Lacrimispora indolis DSM 755: one gene and its partners. The protein of the gene in region 1 interacts with the protein of each later gene in a pairwise test. Links are inferred from orthologs where the notes say so. Each region holds a gene or a part of one and is shown in the gene's direction. Other genes may lie near its edges. The genes, in order: K401_RS0101360, rplL and K401_RS0109810.

The links.
Region 2: the proteins of K401_RS0101360 (region 1) and rplL interact in binary tests that used the Escherichia coli proteins (3 or more experiments, as listed by UniProt). The link is inferred for Lacrimispora indolis DSM 755 from one-to-one orthologs.
Region 3: the proteins of K401_RS0101360 (region 1) and K401_RS0109810 interact in binary tests that used the Escherichia coli proteins (3 or more experiments, as listed by UniProt). The link is inferred for Lacrimispora indolis DSM 755 from one-to-one orthologs.

What each region holds. Positions count from the first base shown.
Region 1 is NZ_AZUI01000001.1:275,406-286,052, reverse strand. Bases 6,597-10,647 are described here. They hold K401_RS0101360 (DNA polymerase III subunit alpha), read left to right. Parts: upstream 6,597-6,964; coding sequence 6,965-10,447; downstream 10,448-10,647. Other genes in these bases: pfkA (6-phosphofructokinase), read left to right, coding at 10,513-10,647; K401_RS0101365 (HPr family phosphocarrier protein), read left to right, coding at 6,597-6,748. Outside these bases: K401_RS0101400 (putative glycoside hydrolase), read left to right, coding at 1-210; K401_RS0101395 (DUF1653 domain-containing protein), read left to right, coding at 226-792; excinuclease ABC subunit UvrC, read left to right, coding at 802-2,673; hprK (HPr(Ser) kinase/phosphatase), read left to right, coding at 2,737-3,669; murB (UDP-N-acetylmuramate dehydrogenase), read left to right, coding at 3,678-4,589; RNase adapter RapZ, read left to right, coding at 4,609-5,490; DNA-binding protein WhiA, read left to right, coding at 5,493-6,461; more of K401_RS0101365, read left to right, coding at 6,491-6,596. UniProt on the Escherichia coli protein: DNA polymerase III is a complex, multichain enzyme responsible for most of the replicative synthesis in bacteria. This DNA polymerase also exhibits 3' to 5' exonuclease activity. The alpha chain is the DNA polymerase catalytic subunit.
Region 2 is NZ_AZUI01000001.1:1,245,440-1,254,800, reverse strand. What follows is about bases 4,447-7,211. They hold rplL (50S ribosomal protein L7/L12), read left to right. Parts: upstream 4,447-5,527; coding sequence 5,528-5,896; downstream 5,897-7,211. Other genes in these bases: K401_RS0105960 (polysaccharide deacetylase family protein), read left to right, coding at 6,901-7,211; K401_RS0105965 (cold-shock protein), read left to right, coding at 6,155-6,358; rplJ (50S ribosomal protein L10), read left to right, coding at 4,907-5,410; rplA (50S ribosomal protein L1), read left to right, coding at 4,447-4,663. Also shown: K401_RS0106015 (carbohydrate ABC transporter permease), read left to right, coding at 1-751; K401_RS0106010 (enolase C-terminal domain-like protein), read left to right, coding at 786-2,000; rpmG (50S ribosomal protein L33), read left to right, coding at 2,292-2,441; preprotein translocase subunit SecE, read left to right, coding at 2,549-2,752; transcription termination/antitermination protein NusG, read left to right, coding at 2,776-3,291; rplK (50S ribosomal protein L11), read left to right, coding at 3,377-3,805; more of rplA, read left to right, coding at 3,968-4,446; more of K401_RS0105960, read left to right, coding at 7,212-7,620. UniProt on the Escherichia coli protein: The binding site for several of the GTPase factors involved in protein synthesis (IF-2, EF-Tu, EF-G and RF3). Is thus essential for accurate translation.
Region 3 is NZ_AZUI01000001.1:2,060,049-2,069,643, reverse strand. What follows is about bases 2,905-5,903. They hold K401_RS0109810 (pyridoxal phosphate-dependent aminotransferase), read left to right. Parts: upstream 2,905-3,814; coding sequence 3,815-4,993; downstream 4,994-5,903. Other genes in these bases: K401_RS31800 (hypothetical protein), read right to left, coding at 5,697-5,903; K401_RS0109815 (FAD-binding oxidoreductase), read left to right, coding at 2,905-3,831. Outside these bases: K401_RS0109830 (methionine ABC transporter permease), read left to right, coding at 1-415; K401_RS0109825 (L-lactate dehydrogenase), read left to right, coding at 445-1,404; K401_RS0109820 (MetQ/NlpA family ABC transporter substrate-binding protein), read left to right, coding at 1,474-2,406; more of K401_RS0109815, read left to right, coding at 2,428-2,904; more of K401_RS31800, read right to left, coding at 5,904-5,909; K401_RS31795 (hypothetical protein), read right to left, coding at 5,922-6,155; K401_RS0109800 (MATE family efflux transporter), read right to left, coding at 6,145-7,512; K401_RS34195 (hypothetical protein), read right to left, coding at 7,592-7,717; K401_RS0109795 (AbrB family transcriptional regulator), read right to left, coding at 7,881-8,897; K401_RS0109790 (LeuD/DmdB family oxidoreductase small subunit), read right to left, coding at 8,897-9,400; K401_RS0109785 (LeuD/DmdB family oxidoreductase small subunit), read right to left, coding at 9,419-9,595. UniProt on the Escherichia coli protein: Shows aminotransferase activity with methionine and histidine as substrates, and to a lesser extent also with phenylalanine.

The sequences.
Region 1 (10,647 bases):
GAACCGTCTACTGAAGCTGCCGGCGAGACAAAGGAGTCACAGCCTGAGACCCGGTCCGAGACTCAGACAGAAGGAAAAGAAGAGAAAGCAAAAAAGAGTCTTGAGGAAAGCACAGCAGGTGAAGAGACACAGCCAGAGACGAAAGCTGCAAATAAAAAGAAAGCCAAGCCTGATGTAGTCATTGTGACCACAGGCGGCCAGGGAAATTAGGAAGTGAGGGAAGCCATGGACAGAACGCCCAGACCAGGAGATTTCTACCGGCATTTTAAGGACAAGATGTATCAGGTGATAGCTGTTGCGGTTCATTCGGAAACAGGAGAAGAAATGGTAGTATATCAGGCGCTGTACGGATCCTTTGGGATTTACGTACGCCCTCTGCCCATGTTCATCAGCGAGGTGGACAAGGAGAAGTATCCCGATGCAAAGCAGAAATACAGATTTGAAAAGGTGGATATGGGTTCTGCGGAGCGAAAGGAAAAGGACTGTACCCAGGAATCGGAAATAGAGGACAAGGAGCCCTCTGTGGACTGTGTCCAAAGCCAGGAAGGCGGGTCCTCTGATCCTTGTCTTCACGAAAACAAAAATCTTCTTGCATTTCTTGACGCTGGGACGTATCATGAGAAGTTGGAGGTTCTTGAGGAGCGGAAGGACCGTTTTTCCGCGGAAGAGCTTCTGGCCATCTGCGAGATTATGGAAATCGGAAGGCCGGATTCTGAACCTGAAGAGAAATATTATGCAGTGAAAAGGTATTTAGAACTGCAGTATAAATACGAGGGAGCAAGATTGAGGTGATTTGTTTCAGTGGACCACAGGTCGTTTAATATAGAAGAAGAATTAAAAAAACTGCCGTCCCAGCCTGGCGTGTATCTCATGCACGATAAGCGGGACGAAATTATCTATGTTGGAAAAGCCATCAGCTTAAAAAACAGGGTCAGGCAGTATTTTCAAAGCAGCAGAAATAAAACGGCGAAAATCGAACAAATGGTGTCGAGGATCGCCCGGTTTGAATACATTATAACAGACTCTGAGCTGGAAGCCCTTGTGCTGGAATGCAATCTCATTAAGGAGCACCGTCCCCGTTACAATACCATGCTAAAGGATGATAAGACCTATCCCTATATCAAGGTAACCGTGTACGAGGACTATCCCAGGATTTTGTTTTCCAGGGATATGAAAAAGGATAAAAGCAAGTATTTTGGGCCGTATACCAGTGCAGGAGCGGTAAAGGATACCATAGAACTGATTCATAAGCTTTACCAGATCAGGACCTGCAACCGGAACTTACCAAGGGACATCGGGAAGGAACGCCCCTGCTTAAATTACCATATCAAGCAGTGTTCCGCTCCGTGCCAGGATTATATCAGCAAGGAAGGATACTGGCAGTCCATTAATAAGGCTCTGGACTTTTTAGGCGGAAAATACGGACCAGTCATAAAAATGCTGGAAGAAAAGATGCAGTCCGCATCAGAGGAAATGGATTATGAAAAGGCAATTGAGTACCGGGATCTGTTAAACAGTGTCAGGCAGATTGCCCAGAAGCAGAAGATCACTGACAGCGGCACGGAAGACCGGGATATCATTGCCATGGCAAAGGATGAAAAGGATGCGGTGGTTTCCGTATTCTTTGTCAGGGAAGGCAGGCTCATCGGCCGGGAGCATTTCCACGTAAGCATAGCAACGGCAGAGGATAACAGCCAGATCCTGACCAGCTTTGTGAAACAGTTTTATGCAGGGACTCCTTTTATTCCAAAGGAACTGTGGGTACAGTCAGGACTTGAGGATGAAGGTGTCATAGGAGAGTGGCTTTCTGCAAAACGCGGGCAGAAGGTGAAGATCGTGGTTCCGCGGAAGGGCCAGAAAGAACGTCTGGTGGAGCTGGCGGAAAAAAATGCCGCGCTTGTCCTGTCCCAGGATAAGGAAAAGATCAAGCGGGAAGAGCTCCGCACCATCGGAGCAATGAATGAGGTGGGCGGCTGGCTTGGGCTTTCCGGCATTAAGCGGATCGAGGCCTTTGATATTTCCAACATCAGCGGCTTTGAGTCTGTGGGCTCCATGATCGTCTATGAAGACGGGAAGCCCAAGAGAAATGATTACAGGAAATTTAAGATCAAATGGGTCAAGGGAGCCAATGATTATGCTTCCATGAACGAGGTGCTTACAAGACGGTTTTCCCATGGCCTTCAGGAAGCGGAGAGCCTGAAAGAAAAGGGCGTGGATGAGGAGTTTGGAAGCTTCACCCGTTTCCCGGACTTAATCATGATGGATGGCGGACGGGGCCAGGTAAACATTGCCCTGGAGGTACTAAGGGCGCTGGATATTTCCATCCCTGTCTGCGGCATGGTAAAGGATGATAACCACCGGACCAGAGGGCTATACTATAATAACGTGGAAATTCCCATTGACAAACATTCTGAAGGCTTTAAACTGATTACCAGGGTCCAGGATGAGGCCCACCGGTTTGCCATTGAGTATCACAGAAGCTTAAGAAGCAAAGGACAGGTGAAATCCATTCTGGACGACATTCCCGGCATCGGCCCCAACAGGAGAAAGGCGCTGATGCGCCGGTTTAAAGGGCTGGAGGCAATCAAGGAAGCCACCTTGGAGGAGCTTTCCCAGACCCCAGGCATGAATGCCCTGGCAGCGAAGAGCGTTTATGAGTTCTTCCACATATAGCTTTTCAAAATACGAAATCTGTGTTAGTATGAAAAAAACAGATGGAAAAAAGGAGCGTACGCCATGCATGGAGTAGCCATAACAGATTTGATTAAGAAGATGAATTTCCGGAATATGACTCCGGAGATTGATGCGGAAAAAATTGTGCTCAGCCATCCGGATGTAAACCGTCCGGCTTTGCAGCTGGCCGGCTTTTATGATCATTTTGACAACGAACGGGTGCAGGTCATCGGTTATGTGGAACAGGAATATATCAATCAGATGAATCATGACAGAAAGCTTGAGATGTACGACAGGCTTTTGTCCAGCCAGATCCCATGTCTGGTATACAGCCGCAGCCAGGCTCCTGATGAGGATATACTGGCATTCTGCAACCATTACGGCGTGCCGTGTCTTGTGTCTGATAAGACCACTTCTGATCTTATGGCGGAGATCATCCGCTGGCTTAAGGTGAAGCTGGCGCCCTGTATCAGCATTCACGGGGTTTTGGTCGACGTATTCGGTGAAGGCGTGCTGATCATGGGAGAGAGCGGCATCGGAAAAAGCGAGGCGGCTCTGGAGCTTATTAAAAGAGGTCACCGTCTTGTGACCGATGATGTAGTGGAAATCCGCAAGGTAAGTGATGAGACGCTCATTGGAAGCGCTCCGGAAATTACCAGGCATTTTATTGAATTAAGAGGCATCGGCATCATTGATGTCAAAACTCTGTTCGGTGTGGAGAGCGTAAAGGATACTCAGGCCATTGATATGGTGATCAAGCTGGAAGACTGGGATAGAGATAAGGAATATGACAGGATGGGAATCGAGGACCAGTATACGGAATTCCTGGGGAACCGGGTGGTATGTCATTCCATTCCGGTACGGCCGGGACGTAATCTGGCCATTATTGTTGAATCTGCTGCAGTCAATTACAGACAAAAGAAGATGGGGTACAACGCGGCTCAGGAATTATACAACCGCGTCCAGGCAAACCTTTCAAGAAAACAGGATGATTGAGGTGTCTGATGACTGGATTTTATGAAAAACTTCTTGGTGCAGCCGATAAGGACCATATAAAAGTTGGGGAAGAGATGCGAAAGCATACCTCGTTCCGGGTGGGCGGCCCTGCCGCCTGCTTTGTAACTCCGGCGGATGAGAATGAGCTTGCTGCTGTTATTGTTCTCTGCCGAAGGGAAGAGGTGCCTTTTTTCATACTTGGCAATGGAAGCAATCTTTTAGTTGGGGATGAAGGCTTTGAAGGCGTGGTCATTTCCATGGATAGCTTTTCCGGGTGTCAGGTGGATAAGGAGACAGGGATCGTGAAGGCAGGAGCCGGAGCATCCTTAAAACGGATTGCGCTGGAAGCATATAAGGCTTCATTGACCGGCTTTGAATTTGCAGCCGGGATACCCGGCACCCTTGGGGGAGCTGTGGTGATGAATGCCGGAGCCTATGGTTCGGAGATGAAGGAGGTTTTAAAGTCTGTCAAAGTTTTGACAACCAGGGGAGAAGTACGGGAACTGCCTGTTTCTGAGCTTTCTCTGGGGTACCGGACCAGTTGTATTATACCAAAGCAGTATATTGTGCTGGAGGCTAAGATCCGCTTAAGAGATGGAGATGAGATTTCCATTAAGAACCGGATGGATGAGCTGGCGCGGAGAAGAAAAGAAAAACAGCCTTTGGAATATCCAAGCGCTGGAAGCACCTTTAAGAGGCCGGAAGGGCATTTTGCCGGCAAGCTTATAGAGGAGGCCGGATTAAGAGGGTTTTCTCTGGGCGGAGCCCAGATTTCGGAGAAGCACTGCGGATTTGTCATTAACAAGGAAAACGCTACTGCGGCTGACATCAGGAACCTGTGTGAAGAAGTGAAAAAAAGGGTGCTTAAGAATTCCGGCGTGGCCCTTGAGATGGAGGTAAAGACACTGGGGAAGTTTTAACGGTGCAAAGGAGAACAATGTGAGGCTAGTCATTGTAACAGGCATGTCAGGCGCGGGAAAGACCCAGGCGCTTAAAATGCTGGAGGACATGGGGTTTTACTGTGTGGATAATCTTCCCATTCCCCTGATTGAAACATTTGCGGAGCTGACCCTGAGCAATCATGCAGGGATCAGGAACGCGGCTTTAGGGATTGATATCCGCAGTGGGGAGGATTTGTCGGTTTTAAACAGGATTTTTGATGAATGGTCAAGAAAACGAATGCATTTTGAAATCCTATTCCTTGACGCAGGGGATGAGACGCTGATCAAACGCTATAAGGAAACCAGGAGGGCCCATCCCCTGGCGGCAGGAGGCAGGATCGACAGCGGGATCGAAAAGGAACGGGTAAAACTGGCGTTTTTAAAGGAAGAAGCGGATTATATCATAGATACCAGCCGTCTTCTTACAAAGGAGCTGAGGCAGGAACTGGAAAAAATATTTGTAAACCGGGAATCCTACCGGAACCTGTACATCACCATCCTTTCGTTTGGATTCAAATATGGAATTCCGTCGGATGCGGATCTGGTATTTGATGTAAGGTTTCTCCCAAATCCCTACTATTCAGAGGAACTGCGGCCTAAAACCGGAGAAGAAAAAGAAGTGCGGGACTATGTGATGCAGCATGGGACCGCTGCCCTGTTTTTAGACAAGCTTTATGATATGCTGGAATTTTTAATTCCCAACTATGTGCTGGAGGGAAAAAACCAGCTGGTGGTTGCCATCGGCTGTACAGGAGGCAAGCACCGGTCAGTTACCATTGCCAGGTCGGTTTATGACCGGTTTAAGTCCAGAGAAGCATTTGGGATAAAGATGGAACACCGGGACATCGACAAGGACAATACACGGAAAAGGATGGTCTAGATATGTCATTTTCTTCCAAATTAAAAGAAGAGCTTTCCAGACAAATCAGTCCGGCAAGGCATTGCCAGATCGCGGAGATGGCTGCGATCATCAGTCTTTGCGGAAAAATAATCATATCCGAAGACGACTGTTATACAATTAAAATAAATACGGAAAATGTGGCAGTTGCAAGAAAGTACTTTACATTATTGAAAAAAACATTTAATATAAGTACTGATGTGTCCATTAGAAGAAATGCCTATTTAAATAAAAACCGTACTTACACGGTGACCATCAGGGAGCATGAGGAGGCCATCCGGGTTTTGCACGCCACAAAGCTTCTTGATGAAAACGGAGAAATTGGGGAAAACTTAAATCCTGTAAGGAATGTGGTCATCCAGCAGTCCTGCTGCAGGAGAGCGTTCATCCGCGGCGCGTTTCTCTCTTCCGGGTCCTTAAGCGACCCTGAAAAATTTTACCATTTTGAAATCGTATGTGCCACAGAAGAAAAGGCAGAGCAGCTAAAATCTATTATCGGGACCTTTGACCTTGAAGCAAAAATTGTGAAGAGGAAGCGCTATTTTGTGGTTTATATAAAAGAAGGAAGCCAGATTGTGGATATCCTGAATGTGATGGAGGCGCCCGTGTCTTTGATGGAGCTTGAAAACATCAGGATTTTAAAGGATATGCGAAACAGTGTGAACCGGCAGGTCAACTGTGAAACTGCCAATATTAATAAAACGGTATCAGCTGCGGTAAAGCAGATAGAAGATATAAAATATATCAGAGATACAATCGGACTTGATAATCTTCCGGACAATCTAAGTGAAATTGCCAGGGAACGATTGGAAAGGCCGGAAGCAACATTAAAAGAGCTTGGAGAAGCTCTGGACCCTCCTGTAGGCAAATCAGGAGTGAACCACCGACTTAGAAAGCTTTGCGACCTGGCAGGGCGACTGCGCGGGACAGGCGTGAGCAGCGGAATGGAATAGATCTGTTCATAGGAATGAGGAGGATAATTATGGTAAGAAAAACAGTCACCGTTGAACTTGCATCAGGTTTAGAGGCAAGACCAGTTGCTATGCTGGTTCAGGTTGCCAGCCAGTATGAAAGCAACATTTATGTTGAGATCGAATCCAAGAGAGTAAATGCCAAGAGTATCATGGGTATGATGACTCTGGGACTTGCAGCGGGAGAGCAGATTACGATCACTGCGGATGGTACGGATGAAGAGCAGGCGATTGCCGAGATCGAAAAATACTTAAGCAATCATGAATGATATGTGAAAATACTGTGTTTTCGAGGCGGAGACTACCATTGGCGACAATGGAGGCTCCGCCTCTTGTACGTGGGTTACGGTTCTGCCATGCAGGAACAATACCATAACGTACGAGACAAAGAAATTTGGGACAAAAGGTTTTCCAGCATGTTCCTTTATGATATACTATATACTGCGGACTAAGGTACACACAGGTAAAAAAGAAGGGAAAATCAAATGGCATTTACACATTTACACGTCCATACGGAATACAGCCTGTTGGACGGCTCCTGTAAGATAAAAGAACTTGTGTCCAGGGCAAAGGAGCTTGGAATGGACAGCATGGCCATCACGGATCATGGCGTGATGTACGGCGTCATTGATTTTTACAGGGCGGCCAGAGAGGCGGGAATAAAACCCATCATCGGGTGTGAGGTATATGTGACTTCCGGATCCAGGTTTGACAGGGAAACCGTGGGCGGCGAGGACCGGTACTATCATCTGGTCTTATTGGCTGAGAATAACCAGGGATACCAGAACCTGATGAAGATCGTCTCAAAGGGCTTTGTGGATGGATTTTATTATAAACCAAGAGTTGATTATGAAGTTTTAAAAGAATACAGTGAAGGGATCATTGCATTAAGTGCCTGTCTGGCAGGAGAGGTACAGAGGCTGGTCAGCCGCGGCCAGTATGAAAAGGGCGTGGAAACCGCTCTCCGCTATCAGGAGATATTCGGGAAGGGGAATTTCTTCTTAGAGCTTCAGGATCATGGGATACCGGCGCAGAATACGGTGAATCAGGGCCTTCTGCGGATGAGCCATGAAACAGGGATCGATCTGGTGGCGACCAATGATATTCACTATACCTATGCAGAGGATGCCACTCCCCACGACATCCTGCTGTGCATCCAGACCGGAAAAAAGGTGGCTGATGAAAACCGCATGCGCTATGAAGGCGGCCAGTATTACTGCAAATCCGAAGAGGAGATGCGGAAGCTTTTCTCCTACGCAGGAGAAGCCATTGACAACACCTACAAGATCGCAGAGCGGTGCAATGTGGAAATCGAGTTCGGCGTGACCAAGCTGCCCAAATACGATGTGCCGGAAGGATATGATTCCTGGTCGTATTTGAATAAGCTTTGCCTGGATGGCTTTGAGCGCCATTATCCCCAGGCTGAGGTCACATTAAAAGAAAGGCTTGACTATGAGCTGGATGTCATTCACACCATGGGATATGTGGACTATTTCCTGATCGTATGGGATTTCATCCACTATGCCAGATCCAGGGACATCATCGTGGGGCCGGGACGAGGTTCTGCGGCAGGAAGTATTGTATCCTACTGCCTGGGGATCACCAACATCGATCCCATCCGCTACAACCTGCTGTTTGAGCGGTTCTTAAATCCGGAACGTATTTCCATGCCTGATATTGATGTGGATTTCTGCTTTGAACGACGGCAGGAGGTCATTGACTATGTGGTCGAAAAATACGGGAAGGACCAGGTGGTTCAGATCGTGACCTTTGGTACTCTGGCCGCCAAGGGTGTGGTCAGGGATGTGGGAAGGGTGCTTGACATGCCCTATGCCCGGTGCGACGCCATAGCAAAGATGATACCCGGAGATCTTGGCATGACCCTTGAAAAGGCTTTAAGGCAAAGCCCTGACTTAAGAAATGCATACGAAGGGGATCCGGAGGTCAAATACCTCATTGATATGTCCATGCGTCTGGAAGGACTGCCGAGACATACCTCCATGCATGCCGCCGGAGTTGTTATCAGCCAGACCTCAGTAGATGAATATGTTCCCCTTTCCAAAGCAGCTGACGGAACCATTACCACACAGTTTACCATGACGACCCTGGAAGAACTGGGGCTTTTAAAAATGGATTTCCTGGGACTGCGCACCCTGACGGTCATCCAGAATGCGGTGAAAGCCATTGAGAAAAACAGGAACTTGATCCTGGATATAGACCGGATCGATTATAATGATAAGGCGGTTTTAAATTCCATAGGAACCGGAAGGGATGATGGGGTGTTCCAGCTGGAAAGTTCCGGCATGAAGAGCTTTATGAAGGAGCTGAAGCCGGAAAGCCTGGAAGATATTATCGCCGGGATTTCCCTTTACCGCCCAGGCCCCATGGACTTTATCCCCAAATATTTAAAAGGGAAGAATGACCGGAATTCCATTACCTATGAATGCACCCAGCTGGAACCTATCCTGGATCCGACCTATGGCTGTATCGTGTACCAGGAGCAGGTAATGCAGATCGTAAGGGACCTGGCCGGATATACCATGGGCCGCAGCGACCTGGTGCGCAGAGCCATGTCAAAAAAGAAAACCTCTGTCATGGAAAAGGAGAGGCAGAACTTTGTTTATGGAAATCCGGAGGAGGAAGTGACAGGGTGCATCCCCAATGGAATCGATGAAAAAACGGCAAACCACATCTATGATGAGATGATTGATTTTGCTAAATACGCCTTTAACAAGTCCCATGCAGCAGCCTATGCGGTGGTGTCTTATCAGACCGCTTTTTTGAAATATTATTATCCCCAGGAATTCATGGCGGCCCTCCTCACCTCTGTTATGGACAATGTATCCAAGGTATCGGAATACATTCTAAGCTGCAGGCAGATGGGGATATCCATCCTTCCGCCGGATATCAATGAAGGAGAAAGCGGATTTTCCGTTTCCGGAAGATCAATACGCTATGGTCTGTCTGCCATTAAGAGCGTGGGAAAATCCGTGGTTGAGCTTATTGTGGCGGAGCGGGAGCAAAACGGTCTGTATCACGATATGGAAGATTTTATAGACCGGATGAGCAATAAGGAGGTCAACAAAAGAACTCTGGAAAATTTCATAAAATCAGGAGCATTGGATACCCTTCCTGGTACAAGAAAGCAGAAACTTCTGACCGCGCCGGATCTTTTGGAACAGAGAAGCAAGGAACGGAAGAATACCATGGAAGGCCAGATGACCTTGTTTGATATTGCAGGGGAAGAAGAAAAGACTCATTTTCAGGTGACCTTTCCCGATGTAGGGGAATTTTTAAAGGAAGACCTTCTTGCATTTGAAAAGGAGACCCTTGGCATCTATTTAAGCGGCCATCCCATGGAAGCCTTCGAATCCACCTGGAGAAATAATATCACCGCAACCACAATAGATTTTGTTGTGGATGAGGAAACGGGAAAAGCCGGTGTGGCTGACGGTGCTTATGTGACCATTGGAGGCATGATTACCGGAAAAACTGTAAAAACTACCAGAAATAATAAGATGATGGCATTTATCACCTTGGAAGACCTGGCAGGGGCAGTGGAAGTGATCGTGTTCCCAAAGGATTATGAGAGCAAGAGAGACCTTTTTGTGGAGGACTCCAAGGTATTCATACAGGGAAGAGTATCGGTAGGAGAAGACCCGGTGGGAAAGCTGATCTGTGAGCGGGTGACCCCATTCTCAGCCCTGCCAAAGGAGCTGTGGCTGAAATTTTCTGATAAGGAAACCTATATGGCCGTGGAAAGAGAAATTTTAGATGATTTAAAAGAATCGGAAGGTGATGATTCCGTCATCATTTATCTGGAAAAAGAGCGGGCCAGAAAGGTCTTGCCGGCTAACCGGAATGTAAATGCGGCGGGAAGACTCATCGATGCACTGGTAAAAAAACTTGGTGAAAAAAATGTCAGGCTCGTAGAAAAAAAACTTGAAAAGATTGGTAAAATGAATTAGAATACAACGTGTATGCAATGAGAAACTTACAAAAACAGATATCCGTGAATCAGGAGGAAGCTACTATGGCAAAACAAGTGAAAACCATCGGCGTATTAACCAGCGGCGGCGATGCACCAGGTATGAATGCTGCGATCCGTGCTATTGTCAGGACTGCAATCCATAAGGGATTGGAAGTAAAGGGGATCATGAGGGGATAC
Region 2 (9,361 bases), 970 kb from region 1 along the record:
GTGGATGATATCCACTGCCTTTAAAACAGAACCGCAGACGTATTATCCTCAGCCTAAATGGCTCCCAAACCCGTTTTCCCTGGATTCTTTCCGGAAATTTTTCAGTACTTATAATTTTGGGCGCATGACCTTAAACAGTCTGGTAGTCTGCCTTTCTGCCATGGTGATCTGTGTGGCCTGTGCCTGCCTGGCCGGATACGGGGTGACCAGATTCCGGTTTAAAGGAAGAAAACAGCTGATGAGTTTTCTGCTCATTACCCAGATGTTTCCGGGAGTCATGCTGGTGGTGCCGTTTTATGCAGTACTCTCTAAGTATCATCTTGTCAACTCCCTGCTTGGCCTGGTCATTGTATATGCAGCCACAAATATCGCCTTCAGCACCTGGATGATCGTATCTTATTTTAAGACCATTCCCCTGGAGCTTGACGAGGCGGCGCGGGTGGATGGAGCTTCCAGCTTCCGCATCTTCTGGAATATTATCCTTCCCCTGATCGTTCCCGGAATAGCAGCGGTAGCCATGTTCGTGCTGTTTAACGGCTGGAATGAATATATGTTTTCTTCTGTCCTGGTATCCAAGGACGAATTAAAAACGCTCACTGTTGGGATCATTTCCTTAAATTCCCAATATCAGATTAAGTGGAATGACTTAATGGCAGCATCCAGCATATCCAGTCTTCCTTTGGTAATTCTTTTTGTAAGCTTCCAGAAGTATTTTATTGCTGGAATGACCGGAGGAGCTGTAAAGAGCTGATTTGCAGAGAATATGACTTATGGAGGTAATAAAAATGGATCATATAAAAATCCATGACATCAAAGTGTTTGTAACGGCCCCAAGAAACATCAATCTGGTTGTGGTGAAGGTAGAAACAACGGAGCCGGAATTATACGGCTATGGCTGCGCTACATTTACATGGAGGCACAAGGCGGTTGTGACTGCCATTGAAGAATACTTACGCCCAATGCTCAAAGGGAAGCCTGTGGATGACATTGAAGGAATCTGGCAGTCGATGGCGGGAAGTTCTTACTGGAGGAACGGACCGGTCTTAAATAACGCCATATCCGGTGTTGACGAGGCATTGTGGGACATCAAGGGAAAAAGGGCAGGAATGCCGCTTTACAGCCTGCTTGGCGGAAAATGCCGGGAAGGGATCGCTGTCTACAGGCATGCGGATGGAAGCTCCATAGAAGAGGTGGAAGAATGCATCCACGGGTATATGGACGAGGGGTACCGCTATATCAGATGCCATATGGGTACCTATGGCGGAAACTTCGACGGAAAGATACAGAGGATCGTAAAGCCCCACAATGCACCGGAGGGAGCGTATTTCCATCCGAGAATGTACATGCAAAGTGTATATAAGCTGTTTGACCGTGTCCGCAGGGACATTGGCTGGGAAGTGGAGCTGATGCATGATGTCCACGAGCGCTTAAGCTTTGCAGAGACTCTGGAGTTTGCCCGGGAAATGGAACAGTACAAGCTGTTTTTTCTGGAGGATTCTCTTGCGCCGGAGCATGTGGAATTTTTTAAGATTCTGCGGCACCATACTATCCTGCCTCTGGCCATGGGAGAACTGTTTACCAATCCCAATGAATGGAAGGCCATTGTACAAAACCAGTGGATCGATTATATGAGAGTCCATTTAAGCGACATCGGAGGGTTGACCCCTGCCAGGAAGCTGGCGCATTTTTGTGAGGCTTATGGAGTGAAGACCGCCTGGCATGGGCCAAATGACTTATCTCCTATTGGAATGGCGGTGCAGATGCACCTGGATTTAAACAGCCATAATTTCGGCATACAGGAATTTTCCGGCTTCAGTAAAGAGGAGCAGGAGATATTTCCGGGCTGTCCTGCAATCAGGGAAGGATATGCCTATGTAAACGATAAACCGGGAATCGGAGTCTGTTTTGATGAAAAAGCGGCAGAAAAATATCCTGCAGTGGATATGGATCACGGCTGGCTGTTCTCACGGCTTCCCGATGGAACGCCCGTAAGGCCATAACAAAAAAATACAGAATACATATAATAATGGAAGCATTTCCGGCCGGAGCAGGTCAAAAAATCCCTTATATCCTCCCGGCCGGACTTGCATTTTATCTGCTTTCATGATATAATGGCGAAATACCGTAAATACCATAGTTTTTCATAAAAAAAGATTGACGAATCCTGGCCTGTGTGTTATAGTAATTGGGCGAATGGAAGAGCTTAGGTCTTTTTTTTATGCTCAAAATTGCTTGCAGCAGAGAAAAGGACTTAAAACACAACAATGAAAATTTAAGTGGAGGTGGAAGTCGTGCGCACAAAAATCACACTGGCATGTACTGAATGCAAACAGCGTAATTACAACATGACCAAGGATAAGAAGACTCATCCGGACAGAATGGAAACAAAGAAGTATTGCAGATTCTGTAAGAGCCATACGATGCACAAGGAAACAAAGTAATCAGTTGTAAAGGACGTGAAGGTTGAAAGAAAGACGTCTTCCAACCTTGAATTTGTGAAGCGACTGGATATGCAAGCATATCCGCTTACTTCATTAGGAGGCAAATTATGGGAGATACAGTGAACAACGAGAGTGCTCAGAAGAAGAACTTTTTTAAGGGTCTGAAAACTGAGTTTGCGAAAATTGTTTGGCCTGACAAAGAAACCGTAACGAAGCAGACGATCGCTGTTATGTCATCAGCGATTGCTTTAGGATTGATTATTGCGATTATTGATCTGATCATCAAGTTTGGTCTCAGTTTTGTCTTATAATTCGTAAGGGTTAAGGTGAGTTTATGTCAGAAGCTAATTGGTATGTAGTCCATACCTATTCAGGTTATGAGAACAAAGTAAAAGTTGACATTGAGAAAACAATCGAAAACAGAAACTTGCAGGATCAGATTCTGGAAGTATCGGTTCCGTTAGAATCCGTCATTGAACTGAAAAATGGCGTTGAGAAGAAGGCCGATAAAAAGATGTTTCCCGGCTACGTACTGATTCACATGGTCATGAATGACGACACATGGTATGTGGTACGTAACACCCGTGGAGTGACAGGCTTTGTAGGTCCTGGATCAAAACCAGTTCCTCTGACAGAAGAAGAGATGGAGAAACTTGGGTTCAAGAACGAAGAGATCATCGTTGGCTTTGAAGAGGGAGATACCGTTGTGGTAACTTCCGGTGCATGGAAGGATACCGTTGGTGCTATCAAGTCCATCAACGAAGGTAAGAAAACCATCACCATGAGCGTTGAGATGTTCGGCCGGGAGACTCCGGTGGAATTAAATTTCAGCGAAGTGAAAAAGATGTAACAAGTAAAAGCGGCTTATACCGGTGTATAGGCTCGTGGGAGGGAAATCCCCGACAATACCACATTTATTTAGGAGGTGCCTAATTATGGCAAAGAAAGTAACGGGATATATCAAATTGCAGATTCCAGCAGGAAAGGCTACACCAGCTCCTCCTGTAGGTCCGGCACTTGGACAGCATGGTGTAAACATCGTACAGTTTACAAAGGAATTTAACGCAAGAACAGCTGACCAGGGAGATTTAATCATTCCAGTTGTTATCACTGTTTACGCTGACAGAAGCTTTAGCTTCATAACCAAGACTCCGCCGGCTGCTGTATTACTTAAGAAGGCCTGCAAGATCAAATCCGGATCTGCAGTTCCGAACAAGACAAAGGTTGCTACAATTACTAAGGCTGAATTACAGAAAATCGCTGAGCTGAAGATGCCAGACTTAAATGCAGCATCCGTTGAATCAGCTATGAGCATGATTGCCGGTACCGCAAGAAGTATGGGTATCACAGTTGTAGAGGCATAATTTTCTTAAAGAAAGCAGGCGGAAGCGCTGCCTAAATTTAGAAAATCAGCGGTTCGGTGAGCCGGCAGGCGAATCGGACTTCCTTAATAATATTGCAGTTGATGTAGTTTTAAGAACGTGGGAGGGAAAATCCCCGACAATACCACTAGGAGGTTATTTAGAATGAAAAGAGGAAAAAGATACGCAGAGGCAGCTAAAACAGTAGATCGTTCTGTTCTCTACGATGCACCAGCAGCAATCTCTTTAGTTAAGCAGAATGCAAGTGCTAAATTTGATGAAACCATTGAAGCTCATATCAGAACCGGTTGTGACGGACGTCACGCTGACCAGCAGATCCGTGGTGCGGTTGTACTTCCCCACGGTACAGGTAAGACTGTTCGTATTTTAGTTTTCGCTAAAGGCCCGAAGGCTGATGAAGCACAGGCTGCAGGCGCAGATTATGTTGGAGCTGAGGAACTGATTCCGAAGATCCAGAACGAAGGCTGGCTGGATTTTGATGTAGTTGTTGCTACACCAGATATGATGGGTGTTGTTGGACGTCTGGGACGTGTCCTGGGACCAAAGGGCTTAATGCCAAACCCAAAAGCTGGTACTGTTACTATGGATGTAACAAAAGCAATCAACGATATCAAAGCTGGTAAGGTTGAGTACAGACTTGATAAGACAAATATTATCCACGTGCCAGTTGGAAAAGCTTCTTTCGCAGAAGAACAGTTAGCGGACAACTTCCAGACGCTTGTTGATGCAATCATCAAAGCAAGACCAAGTACAGTTAAGGGTGCTTACTTAAAGAGTGTTACACTGGCTTCCACCATGGGACCTGGTGTAAAGCTGAACGTAGCAAAGTTAATGAACTAATTTTGTTTTGTGATTGACATTGATTATAAATAATGTTATAATATTTCAGTATTAACTGCCGAAGACAGCAGGTGCCGTGAGGCATAAGGTGTAAACGCCTGCCGAGGAATGTACAAGAATCATTTTATGTAAATGAATTGTAGACCTCTCTGTCCATCCGGCGGAGAGGTTTTTCTTTGCGGTTTATACGAGCGGGCTTCCCAGGCAACCGGGAGGTTCAGACTAAACAGGAGGTAAACCATAATGGCAAAAGTTGAATTAAAACAGCCAGTTGTAAGCGAGATCAAGGAATTACTCGACGGCGCTGAGTCAGCGGTAGTTGTAGATTACCGTGGTATCACAGTTGCTCAGGATACAGCGCTTCGTAAGAAATTAAGAGAGGCCGGTGTTTCCTACAAGGTATATAAGAATACCATGATCCGTTTTGCAGCTCAGGGTACCGCATTTGAAGCTCTGGATCCAAATCTGGAGGGACCTACAGCAATCGCTGTATCCAAGACAGATGCAACAGCTCCGGCAAGAATCCTGGCTGAATTTGCTAAGACAGCTCCGGCTCTGGAAATCAAGGGCGGCGTTGTAGAAGGCACTTACTATGATGCAAAGGGTATGGAGAAGATCTCCAGCATTCCTTCCAGAGAGATCCTTCTTGGAAAGTTGCTTGGAAGCATGCAGTCTCCTATCACAAACATTGCCCGCGTTCTCAAGCAGATTGCAGATGCTCAGGGCGGAGAAGCGGCAGAGGCATAATTTTCTTAATAAAAGCAGGCAAAGACCCGCTTGAGATTAGAAAATCAGCCGTTCGAGGAGCCAAAGGTGATTCGAACTTTCTAAAAATAAACATATTAAATACGGAGGTATATTATCATGGCAAAGTTAACAACAGCTGAATTTATCGAAGCTATCAAAGAATTATCTGTATTAGAATTAAACGAATTAGTAAAGGCATGTGAGGAAGAATTCGGTGTATCCGCAGCAGCAGGCGTAGTAGTTGCAGCAGGTCCTGCAGCAGTAGAAGAAGAGAAGACAGAATTCGACGTTGAATTAACCGAAGTTGGTCCAAACAAGGTTAAGGTTATCAAGGTTGTTCGTGAAGCTACCGGCTTAGGCTTAAAGGAAGCTAAAGACGTAGTTGACGGTGCTCCAAAGGTAGTAAAGGCTGGCGCTTCCAAGGAAGAGGCTGAGCAGATCAAGGCTTCCTTAGAGGCTGAAGGCGCAAAAGTTACTTTAAAGTAATTATACTTTTGGGTTGTTTTGGACAGGATTTGTACCTCTTAAAAAGGGACAGGATCCTGTCCTTTCTTTGTGTAAGATAACAGAATAGTCTTGACAATTTTGTAAATTTAGGTTAGAATGTAGGTGTATTATCGAATGGAGTTATGATTTCACATATTTTTGTAAGTCATTATTTTCGGATGATGATTTACAAAAATATGTGATTTTTTGTTTCAGGCGATATATCAAATATTTTTTATTTTATAGGAGGTACACGTTATGAACAACGGTACAGTAAAATGGTTTAATGGTGCTAAAGGATATGGTTTCATCGTAAATGACGCAACAGGCGAGGAAGTTTTCGTACATTTCTCCGGCATCGTTTCTGATGGTTACAAGACTCTTGAAGAAGGCCAGAAAGTAACCTATGATACAACAGAAGGAAACCGCGGTCTGCAGGCAGTTAACGTTTGCATGGCTTAATAAAAGCTTCGATTTATATGTAAGCTTTAAGGGCTGCTCTCATTTTAGAATGAGGGCAGTCCTTTTCTTTTCTACCTGGGAAAATATAATCTGCCCCGTTTTTTTATTTTGGAAGGTTATTTTAGGATCTTTTTAAAGGCTTGTTGTTTTGAATTTCTTAGGTGTTGAGAGGTGCTTTAAAACGCGTCTGTACGTGTCATATGTGTGGGAATAGAGTGAAGACAGGATGAAGGCAGGAGGCAGAGTACAGGTACGCTCGGGGAGGTGTGTGGTGGCTGGAAGATGGAGGGATAAATCCCTGTTATTTGATTTACGACAAGGTCTGGGCTGCGCTATAAGTCCGGGTTATTTATAAAAGGTCATGTTCTGTTGATATGGCGCAATAAGATTGTGTATAAAATTCTCTTTGGTATAGTGGATATGTCCTGATTCTAGGGGCATTTAAGGGAAAAGATAGAAAAAGACAGAAATGTTTTGGTTTTATTTTTCCGTAAATCTCCATAGATTGATTAATAATGGCAGAAAGCTGGACTAATGGGATTATGAAAATAAAATGGAAAGCAGCCTGTTTACTGGTTGTTTTTATACTGGATATCATTTTTGTGAAAGCAATGCATCAGTCGTACACGGATGCAAAGAATACCCTGTTTCTTCCTGCAGGAGCGGACGATGAAGCAGTTGATGAGGTCAGGAGGCAGTTTTCCGGAGATAAGCAGATAGCGCTGACCTTTGATGATGGCCCTCATTCTGTTTATACGCCGAGGCTTCTTGACGGGCTCCGCAAAAGGGGGGTCCATGCCACATTTTTTCTTCTTGGTGAAAATGTGGAAGGGAAAGAGGCCATCGTGAAGCAGATGGAAGAGGATGGACATCTAGTTGGAAACCATGGATATTCTCATGTTCAGATGAGCAAGGAGTCGGTAGGAACTGCCTGCCAGCAGATTGAACAGAATAACCAGCAGATAGAAGAGATTACCGGAGTGAGACCTCAGTATTTGCGTCCGCCTTATGGCTCATGGACGGAGGAATTGGAGTGTACCACCAATATGACGGTGGTGCTCTGGAACTTAGATCCTCTTGACTGGAAATCAAAGAATACCAAAAAGGTGGTACGATATATTGTAAAACATGTAGAGCCTGGAGACATCATCCTTCTCCACGATGTGTATCCGACTTCAGTGGAGGCAGCCCTGGAGGTGATCGATACTTTGACGAAGCAGGGATATACCTTTGTTACCGTTGATGAGCTGCTGGTGGATTAAGAGGAATAAGCTATAGAGTTCGTGGTTTGTGAAACCTTTGGGGTTGTATGATTTTTTGGAAGCTGAGCTAATTGAGGCTTTGAATATTAAGGGGGTCGGTTGGCCGGCGATTTTTTCATGAGGATTCTATATGCTTTTCAGAAAGTTTCGGGAAAGGGATAGAAGGTGGAATCATAAGAGTGGGTATTGCCAGGGTATTTTTTGCTTTTTAACTTTATGTTTGATTTGGGATGATTTGTATTTGCGGAATAAGTATATATTGTTGGTATCATATAGTTTATCTGAGCTTGCAAAGCAGGTGAGGATAAAAGGGTCGTACTTTGCCCTGCCCCCCTGATTATAAAAACATCTTTTTGATTTCATAATGTAGCTTATCCGAACATGAAAAGTAAGTAAGGATAAAAGGGGATCTCTTTGCACCCGTGCATTTGATTCTGAAAACCTCCTTTTTTCATAATATAACTATCCTAACTAGCAGAGTAAGTGAGAATAAATGGGGAGTTTTTTGCCCTGTGGATTCGATTCTGAAAACAAGAAGATGTTTTCAGAATATAGCTTTTACATATTCTTAATGAGCATGTTGATTTTCTGTGCAGTTTGTTGTATACTGTGCTTATAGGTCGAAAGCTCCCTGCGCGGCATACAGTTGTCGGTGCAATAAATAAGCAGTTTGGTTAAATTCTTTTACTGTTTGATGTGATGAATGGTTAGACGGTTCTTTGCATTGTGGGAAGTTTTTTTCTAAATAAGGTGTCCAATGGATAGATCCGGATTTATAAGGGAGGACTCGCATTAGCATGATTGGAGAACTGGAAGGTTATTTGTTCTTTCTGGTGGTTCATGAAAATCCTTATATTCTGTTGGGAAAAAGACCTGGCTAAATTCTTTTTCAATTTGTGTGGTATACAGTTGTATTTATTAAGCGCATTCTGCGGTAATCATTTGATCTTTCAGGTCGTCATCGACAAAAATTCCTTCTTAAAATATTGTTGGGTTTATGTGAGATTATACTTTATATGAGAGTGTAATGGCGTCATAGTTTATTTTTGATAATTCTATTTTTATTTTCTATGTCTTTACGAAATTAGTTCTGAAAGGAACAAATGCCTTGTTGCCATTGAAGAGTATTGGAAGGATTTTCCTATTTCTATATTTTCTCAATTTATTTTTAATATGTTATCTTTTGATTTGTATTTCTGATTTCTAATTCATATCTCCATATTCCATTTTTGCTTTACCTTTTTATCTGTGCATTAAGTGTCTTATGCTATAGCGTTTACAGGGTGATAATAAAAGATTTTATAAGAGTTTTCCTTAGTTTTTTGAGATAAGGTTAATAGTAGTTTAATGAGTTTCTGAACTTGTTAATTTAATATTAATATTATTATTATTTTTAGAAAGACATCTTTTTAATAATAAGAACCAGATGTTGAAAATAGAATTCCTATATCCCGTAGGGTATGATACTGATTGAAAAACATTGTGTTGTTGTGTTTTTTAAAAGGAACGTGTTTTCAAGTATCAATTTGAGTAAATCAGCTTTTTTATTGGAATTAAATTGCTGATATGTGAAAATGATTTGATATAACAATTAATTTATTTGGATATCTGGAATAATGTTGTAGCAGATTATTGTTTATATAACAAATATTGAAGTTTTGATTTATTAAAAAGGTATATACTTTAACATATTAAGAATACCTGTCATTCTGGGAAATACACAATCGAGTATTCCCTCTTT
Region 3 (9,595 bases), 1.8 Mb from region 1 along the record:
TCGGCTCATTATGGGAACGGCTATCGGTGTGAAGGGGGCAATCGTTCCCTTGATTTTCGGAACAGTCCCGTTTTTTGCCCGTCAGATTGAGAGCGCTCTGGCAGAGGTAGACCACGGGCTGGTAGAAGCAGCCCTTTCCATGGGACTCAGCCCTCTGGAAATCATTTTCCGGGTCTATCTTCGGGAGAGCATCGCGGGAATTGCCCGCAGCACGACGATTACGGCCATCAGCCTTTTAGGCCTGACCGCCATGGCGGGAGCTGTCGGTGCAGGAGGCCTTGGAGATTTCGCCATCCGCTACGGCCATGACCGGAATCAGACCGACGTGACCTATATCACGGTCCTGGTCCTGGTACTCATGGTCAGCGTAGTTCAGATTATAGGAAATCAAGTCGTTAAAAAGAGCACCCATTAAAAATAAGGAGCTTTCCGGAGGAAATGAAAATGGAAATTCAAAAAAGAAAAATCGTAATCATCGGCGCAGGCCACGTTGGATCTCATGGAGGCTACGCTCTGTTATCCCAGGGACTTGCAGAGGAAATCGTCTACATTGATATCGACGAGAAAAAGGCAGCGGCTCAAGCCTTAGACCTTTTCGACTCCACCGTCTACTTGCCGAAACGGGCCATGGTCCGTGCCGGCAGCTATGAGGACGCCGCTGATGCGGAGCTGATCATGGTTGCAGCAGGACCTTTGCCTGACATGAGCAAGGGTCAGACCAGAATGGATACCTTAAAGCAGACCATTGAAATCGTTAAAGACATCACTGACCATATCCGCATTTCCGGCTTTAACGGGATCATCCTGAACATCTCAAACCCTGCTGATGTGGTCACCCATTATATTCAGCACGTACTGGACTATCCGGTCCAGAAAATATTTTCTACAAGCACTACCCTAGACAGCGCCAGGCTGCGGAGGGCCATTTCCCAGGCCATCGGCATTGACCAGAAATCCATTCAGGCCTACGCCTTAGGAGAGCACGGGGAAAGCCAGATGGTTCCCTGGTCATCGGTAACTGTGGCCGGAAAGCCTCTGTTCCAGCTTATGGAGGAACAGCCGGACACATACGGAAAATTGAATTTGGAAGCCATTGCGGCAGAAGGAAAGGCCGGCGGCTGGCATATATTGGCCGGAAAAGGCTCCACAGAGTTTGGAATAGGAGCCGCCATTGCCGAAGTGGTCCGGGCGGTATTCGGAGATGAGGATCGGATCCTTCCCGTTTCCACTATGCTGACAGGACAGTACGGCCAGACAGATGTTTATGCCAGTGTTCCTGCAGTACTAAACCGGCACGGAGTGTCCCAGGTAGTGGAATTGCGGCTGACAGAGGCAGAAGCAGCGCTGTTTCAGAAGTCCTGCCAGACTATGAAGGAGAATTTCCAGCTGGCGCTGACGCTTTAATATGGAGTCAATGATTCAAAGCAACCAATCATTTAAAATAATCAAAATTTCAAAACGGAGGAAACAATTATGAAAAACAGAAAACTTACCGCAATTTTATTATCCGCTTCGGCCCTGGTCTTATCCCTTACCGCCTGCGGCGCATCATCAAGCGGCAGCAGCACCCAGGCCACGGAAAGCACCAAGTCTGCAGAAAGCACTTCCCAGGCCCCGGAGAACACTGCCGCCGAAAAGACCGGAGACCCGGTTACCATAACGCTGGGCGTGGTGGGAAGCATTTATGAAGACTTATGGGCTCCCGCAAAAGAAGCATTAAAGTCAGAAGGCATCAACCTGGACATTGTTCAGTTCTCCGACTATGTGACCCCCAACAACGCTCTTGCCAACGGGGAAATCAATTTAAATGCATTCCAGCACCGCATTTATCTGGACAATGAAATTCAAAGCTACAGCTATAAAATCCAGAACATAGGCAACACCTTTATTATTCCGTTAAACCTCTATTCCAAAAAGGTCACTTCCGTTGAGGAAATCAAAGACGGAGACACCGTAGCCATTCCAAACGACGTGACCAACGGCGGCCGTGCATTAAAGGTGCTTGAGGCGGCAGGCTTAATCAAGATCAAGGCGGATGCAGGCTTTAATCCTACCACCGACGACATTGAGACCTACAATGTTCAGATTAAAATAGAAGAGCTGGCTGCCAACACCATTCCTTCTGCTCTGGCGGATGTGACAGCGGCCATCATCAACGGAAATTATGCCCTGGATTTCGGCTTAAAGACAGAAGAAGCCATATTCGCTGACACCAGCCTTGGAGAAGAAAAATACTGGAACCTGGTGGCGGCCCGCACTGACGATTTAAGTGATCCGGAAAAGGCGGAGTTATACCGGAAGGTCGTGGAAGCATTCCAGTCACCGGAAACAGAGAAGATATTCAACGATACCTACGGCGGCTATTTCATCAAGCAGGGCTGGGACGAGGATTTACTGAGCAAATAAGATATTTTACCGGAGGCAGTTATGAACATAGATAAAAATGCCCTGTGTTCCATCATTCAGGACCCAAAACGGCTGGTGTTCGAACACATAGAGCCCCGTTTCTTAAGCGACACGTTAGGACGGCTGACCGGAAATGCAGAAGCACTGGTATTTCCGGCCTCCGCCGGAGAGGTCAGCAAAATTCTCCGATACGCCCACGAAAACCGGATTCCCGTGACTCCCAGAGGTGCGGGGACCAATCTGGTGGGCTCCACCGTTCCGGTGGAAGGGGGAATTATTCTGGACCTCTCCAGGCTGAACCGCATCCTGGAACTGGATAAGGACACCTTTACTGCAACAGCAGAGCCTGGGGTTCTGCTTCAGGATTTTCAGGCATTTGTGGAAAGGGAAGGATTTTTCTATCCCCCGGATCCGGGTGAAAAGGCCTCCTCCCTGGGCGGAAACATCAGCACCAATGCAGGAGGGATGAGGGCGGTAAAATACGGAGTGACCAGAGATTACGTCAGAGGCCTGGAAATCGTCCTGGCAGACGGCACCATTTTACAGGTGGGCAGCAAAAACGTCAAGGACGCCAGCGGCCTTTCCCTTAAGAACTTAATCATTGGTTCTGAAGGAACTCTGGCCGTCATCACCAAATGCATCTTAAAGGTGATTCCGAAGCCGGAAACCTCCGTCAGCGTGCTTGTCCCATTTCCTGATTTAAGAATCGGCATGGAAAATGTCCTGTCCATCTTAAGGGCCAACGTGAACCCAACGGCAGTGGAATTTGTAGAGAGAAAGGTCATTTCCCTGGGAGAGGAATTCATGGAGTTCCGTTATCCAAGGCCGGATGCAGGCTCCTATATTCTTCTGACCTTTGACGGCAGGAAGGCGGAGGTGGATTCCTCGATAGAGCAAGTAAAACGCCTTGTGACAGAACACGGCGCCCTTGACTATGTGGTCCTGACAGACCCGGATTTAGCGGCAGGAATCTGGAAGGTACGCGGAGCTCTTGTGAATGCTGTGGAAGCTGTGTCCGAACAGGAACCGGTTGACATCGTGGTGCCTATCGATAAAAGCCATATTTTCATTCAATACATCAATGAGCTGGAACGGGATACGTCCATGCAGATGGTCAGCTTCGGCCACGCCGGAGATGGCAATGTCCACCTATGCGTGGTACGGGGAAACCGGGACGAAGAAAGGTGGCAAAAGGAACTTAAGAAGAACATGGAAAAGATCTACAAAAAGGCTTACGAGCTGGGAGGGCTGACCTCCGGCGAGCACGGCATCGGGATCAGCAAACGTCCCTATTTTCTTACGGAAACAGCAGGAGAGAACCTTTTGGTCATGAACCGGATCAAGGATGCCTTAGACCCTCTCCACATCTTGAACAACCGAAAATCCTATATCACAGAAGGAGAGAGCAATGCAGAAATTATCTGACCGGACGGCAAGCTTTACAGACTCCGTCATACGTCGCATGACCAGGATCAGCAACCAGTACGGGGCTGTTAATTTGTCCCAGGGCTTCCCTGATTTTGAACCGCCAAAGGAGATTCTGGACCGGCTTTGTGAGGTTGCCTATGGTGACTTCCATCAGTATTCCATCACCTGGGGAGCGGAGAATTTCCGGCAGGCGCTGGCCGCCAAGCAGTCAGAGCCAATGGGCCGTGATATCGATCCGGCAAAAGAAATCGTCGTTACATGCGGCAGCACGGAAGCCATGATGGCCGCCATGATGACCGTGGCAAATCCGGGAGATAAGGTCGTTGTATTTTCGCCGTTTTATGAAAATTATGGGGCGGATGCCATTCTTTCGGGGGCGGAGCCCATTTACGTGCCCCTTCACCCTCCTTTATTCAACTTTGATCCGCAAGAGCTGGAGGCTGCCTTTCAGCAGCAGCCCAAGGCCCTGATCCTCTGCAATCCGTCCAATCCCTGCGGCAAGGTTTTTACCCTGGAAGAACTGACTTATATCGCCGGGCTTGCCCAAAAATATGATGTGTACGTCATCACGGACGAGGTTTATGAGCACATCGTCTACGCGCCTCATAAGCACGTTTATTTCGCTTCCCTGCCGGGAATGTGGGAGAGGACCATTTCCTGCAGCTCCTTATCAAAGACATATTCCATCACAGGCTGGCGTTTGGGCTATATCATCGCGCCGCCGGAGATCGTAGATGTGGCGAGAAAGGTCCATGACTTTTTGACTGTAGGCGCTGCGGCTCCCTTACAGGAAGCGGTCATTCCCGGGCTTAAATTCGGTCAGGATTACTACGATTCTCTTCTTGAAAAGTATACCGGGAAGCGGGAGCTGTTCTTAAAAGGCCTTGATGACCTGGGACTGGTCCATACGGTGCCGGAAGGGGCTTATTACGTTATGATGGATATTTCTGAATTTCATTTTAAAAGTGATTTGGAGTTCTGCGAGGTACTGGCAAAAGACGTGGGCGTAGGCGCCGTACCCGGTTCCAGCTTCTTTAAGGAGCCGGTCAATCACCTGATCCGCTTCCACTTTGCAAAGCGGGACGAAACCTTAATAGAAGCCTTGAACAGGCTCTCATTGATCAGGGAAAAGATACCTGTGAGACAGGCAGACTTATAACAGTAATGGGGTGATATGGAGGAAAGCTGTAAAACAGCTGGGAATAAGGGTGAAAATCAAATAAATATGAACTGTTGTATCACATAAGACACCGCTTTAGCAGGGCTCTGTGCAGTGTAACAGCAAAAGGCTGTATGCTCCCGTAGAAGGAGTATACAGCCTTTTTGTTGTCAGCAGCCTGTTTCACTGCCTGGCCGCGTTTTCTTATAAATTTCTATGGGAATACAGTCACCGAATACTCAGCTGATTCTATTGGCAAAAATCCATAAATCCAGACAAAATAAAAGCCCCAACCCCGCAGCTCTCTGTCTGCAAAACCGGAACTTTTGATGCGCCTTCGGGGGCTCGAACCCCGGACAAATAGATTAAGAGTTCCATTACCAGGTTTTTAGAGTAATTTTTTATGCTCTTTCATTGTTTTGGATTCGATTCAGGCTTATAAATCCTTTATTTTATGTCTTAATATTTTTAATTTGCATAGACTTTGCAAAGAACGCTTGTATATTCTATCCTACATTTCCTTTAAATGCACTTTCCTAAATTTGTGTACTAGACGTATATATTTCAATAATCGTTTTTATAAGGACCTCACCAATTGGAGCTGCTAAATTGCCTAATCCTATGTAATATAAGAGGAAATAACGAATTTCTAACTGTGGAGCTTAAATTATTAAATATTATTCAGTTCTTATTTTATAACCAATCATAAACAAAGCTGCCTTATAGCTCTTAACCCATCTTTTATATCAAGTTTTCCAAATGATTCTACATCTTTCCTATATAACTCTTTTACTAACCAATTTGCTCTAATATTATTTTCTAAATGTGAATTATAATGATTTGTAATTATTGAAAATTTGTATATTCCTTTGTTTGGATTTCTTGGATTTTCACCTATTTTTGATTTAGTATTCATTCTTAAAACTCCCTAAGAAAATTTTAATTCTTCTGGAGTCATATCCAACCCACTTTCTTGACAAAATTTTCTTACCAAATAACATAAAGCAGCCCCAACCCTACTATCATATATTACAAAATCTCTAACAATCAAAGAGTATATCTTTGTAAATCCAGAACTCATAAACAAATCAATATTACGATACCATTCTAACGACTCATCTCTTTCCAAATTTTCCTTAACTTTTATAAATTCAATTGCCATTTTCAATGTTGCCGGCCTGGACCAACATCTTACCGCCCCACAGCCGTTTGTAATAATATATCCAGGCAGCCAGAGAAGAAAGCGCCCAGCCGACCGGTATTGACCAGGCTAAGGCTTCCGGACCCATACCTGCGAATAATACCAGCAGATGCGCCAATACCGCACGGACAAATAAACTCGCCACCGGAAATACCATGGCCATAACAGAATCGCCGACACCGCGGAAGAAACCGTTGAAAGCAAACAAAAACGCAAATAAGAAATAAAAGATTACCATGATATTTAAATAATTCAGCCCTACCTCTGCAATGATACCAGCGTTTATATCCTTCCGGTTTAAGAACATAGAAATCAGCCATGGCCCCAATGATATGAGCACAACGGAAATAAATATCGCCAGCACTACCATCATAACAATAGCAAACCGCAGACCTTTTCTCGCCCGGTCTTCCTGGCCCGCCCCCATATTCTGGGCCACAAAGGTGGAGAGGGCCATGCTGACATTGCTCACCGGCATAATCGCAAGTTGATCAATCTTCGCAGCAGCTGTAATGCCTGCCATCACTGCGGCTCCAAACGAGTTGATCAACTTGGTAATTGTCAAGTTAGCAAGACTTACCACTGAAAGCTGAATCGCTGCAGGGGTTCCATATTTTAAGATTTCAGTAAACAGCTTCGGATCAAAGGTAAGGCTGGTAACATGTAATAACGGCACCTTGTGCAAAGTATATAAATAGCATAAAACTGCTGAGACCGCCTGAGCAATCAGGGTAGCCACTGCCGCACCCAAAACACCCATATGAAACTGCATAACAAAAACAAGATCCAATACAGTATTGATAATGGTACATAAAATCAGAATCAGCAGCGGACTGCGCGAATCTCCCAAGGCCCGCAGATAAGCTGTGTACATATTATAAAAAACAGGAAACAGCATACCGCCCATCAAAAAGCGCAGATACAATACTGCATCATCCATAATTTCCGGCGTAGCATCCAGCCAACGCAGTAGATGCGGTGAAAACAAAATTCCGGCCACTGCCACCACAACAGAGAACACCCCCAGAAACACAACGCTGGTAGACACCATCCGTTTCATTTTATCATACTTCCTGGCACCATAATACTGGGAAATCAGAACCGAAGCACCTGTCGTTAAGCCAATCAACACAGATACAAGAAATTGCAGAATACTCATCGCCACACCGACCGCCGCCAGTGCGTTGCTGCCAACATAACGGCCGACCACCATCGCGTCAACCATACTGTATAGCTGCTGAAAGACATTGCCAATCAACATGGGAATTGAAAATGATATAATCTGTTTGGTTATACTGCCCTTTGTAAAATCATTCAACGAATTTACCTCATCCCGATATCTTTTTAGTATATTTTGTAATTAATTATAAGCCTCTTATAATCGGTTTGCAAGTGGCTCAGCTGAATCCATAATCGTAATACCATTTTCCATCCATATCCTGGAACCACCCCTTATTCATATAGCCATTTCCATCAAAGTGATACCACTTGCCATCTGCTGGATTCTTTACCCAGCAAGATATGGCATATGTATTATCATTCCGCAGATATTTCCATTCTCCACTGTCTAATAACCACTGTCCCTGAGCTAATTCCGGCGAAAGCGATCCATTGGGCGGCTACTCAGCCTGGCACTCAGCACATGGCTTACCTGCGCACTTCCGCATACCCTTCATGTTCGCTAACCTATACCAAAAACCTGATCATCACTGGAGTCATGAGAAGCACTGTCACCATTCGAATCACCTGAAAGATCGTTACAATATCTGTATCCGCCCCATATTCCATGGCCACCATGATTGTAGGAGAAAGTCCTGCCGGGCAGCAGCTTAAAATACAGGTAAGCTTATCCCAACCCGTCAGCTTCATCAGGAGATATGCCATCAAAAGTCCAAAGCCCACCACAAGCAGACTCAGCAAAATGACAGGTAACACATAGTGGGGAAATTCCATCATACTCTCCCTGGATATGGAAACCCCTGTCAAGCCACCAATCCCAATCTGCACCATAGTCTGTAATTTCCTGTTTATTTTACATTCCAGGTTCGCTTTCCTTACAGCCGCTCCCACCACCAGCATAGAGCCCAGAATATTAGCCGCCGGCATGTGAAATAGATCTAAGAGCTTAGCAGCCGCCAGGGAAATCAGAATTAGAATGCCCCACAGAAGCAAGGAGATCTTTTTTCCGCTTACTGACCTCATGTTATCTGTTCTCTCCTCCGGGCACCTCCTGTATTTTGCAGCCAAAGAGGAGAAAAATGTCATGGAGATCAGCATTCTGGAGGATTGAAGCAATACGGTCACAAAGGGGTCGGAATGATAATTGAGGGACATCAGGGTAATTTCAGCCATACCGCCGGGCATAGCTGCAAAAAAGGCTGTCTCCCTGTCAATTCCCATAGTTGTCAGAACCCAGATGCCCGCCAGGGATAACAAAATAAGCCCAGTAACATACACTAGCAGCTGCCTGTACACGCCTTTTAAACTGTGGTTCATCCGCAGCCCCAGAAACACTCCTGTGATCACCGATAAAAGTGGTTTCTGGAATGAAGGAACCGGAAGGCGAATCCCGAGAAGGGTCAGGATCATAAAACAGGCAACAGGGCCTAAAATAGCAGGGGCAGACACTTTTAAGTGTCTGCCTCCCAGATATCCCAGATAACTTACACACCAGAATAATATAAAACCAACAGCGAACTCCATCAGTCAGCCTTCCACTCATCAATTCTGGGACCAAAGGCAATGAGACCGCCGGCATCTAACATCTCCATCAGGAAAGAATCTACCGGCTGTGCCTGCAACACATCACCGGTGGTCTCATTTTTCACCTTTCCTGTTGCCATGTCCACGGACAGACAATCCCCTTCTGATACATGATCTGTAATTCCCGGACATTCTACAAGGGGTAGTCCTACTTCAAAAGCATTTCTGTAAAATAACCTGGAAGCATACTCTACCACCACGGCACCCACGCCGGTAGCCTTGATCGCCTTTGGTGCCACGGCCCTGCCTGAGGACTGGCCAAAATGCTTTCCAGCTACAAGAATATCCCCTTTCTGAACCTTCTTCGGGAATTCCGGATTATAGTTTTCCAAAACGTGTTTGGCCATCTCCGCCATATCACCCAAGGCTCGATCCACTCTTACTATCTGATCTGTGGGAATATTGTCACCAAATTTCCACACTCTTCCTTTTATCTCACTCACTATATCACCACCAAATCATTATATTTGATATTCATCAATCTTTGGTCCGAAAGCTATCAGACCTCCGGCATCCAGCATTTCCATCAGGAACGGATCAATGGGTCTGGCATGAAATTCCTTTCCTGTGGTTTTGTTGACAATCAGACCGTTTTCCATATTGACAGAAATGATATCTCCGTCACTGACTCCCTGGGT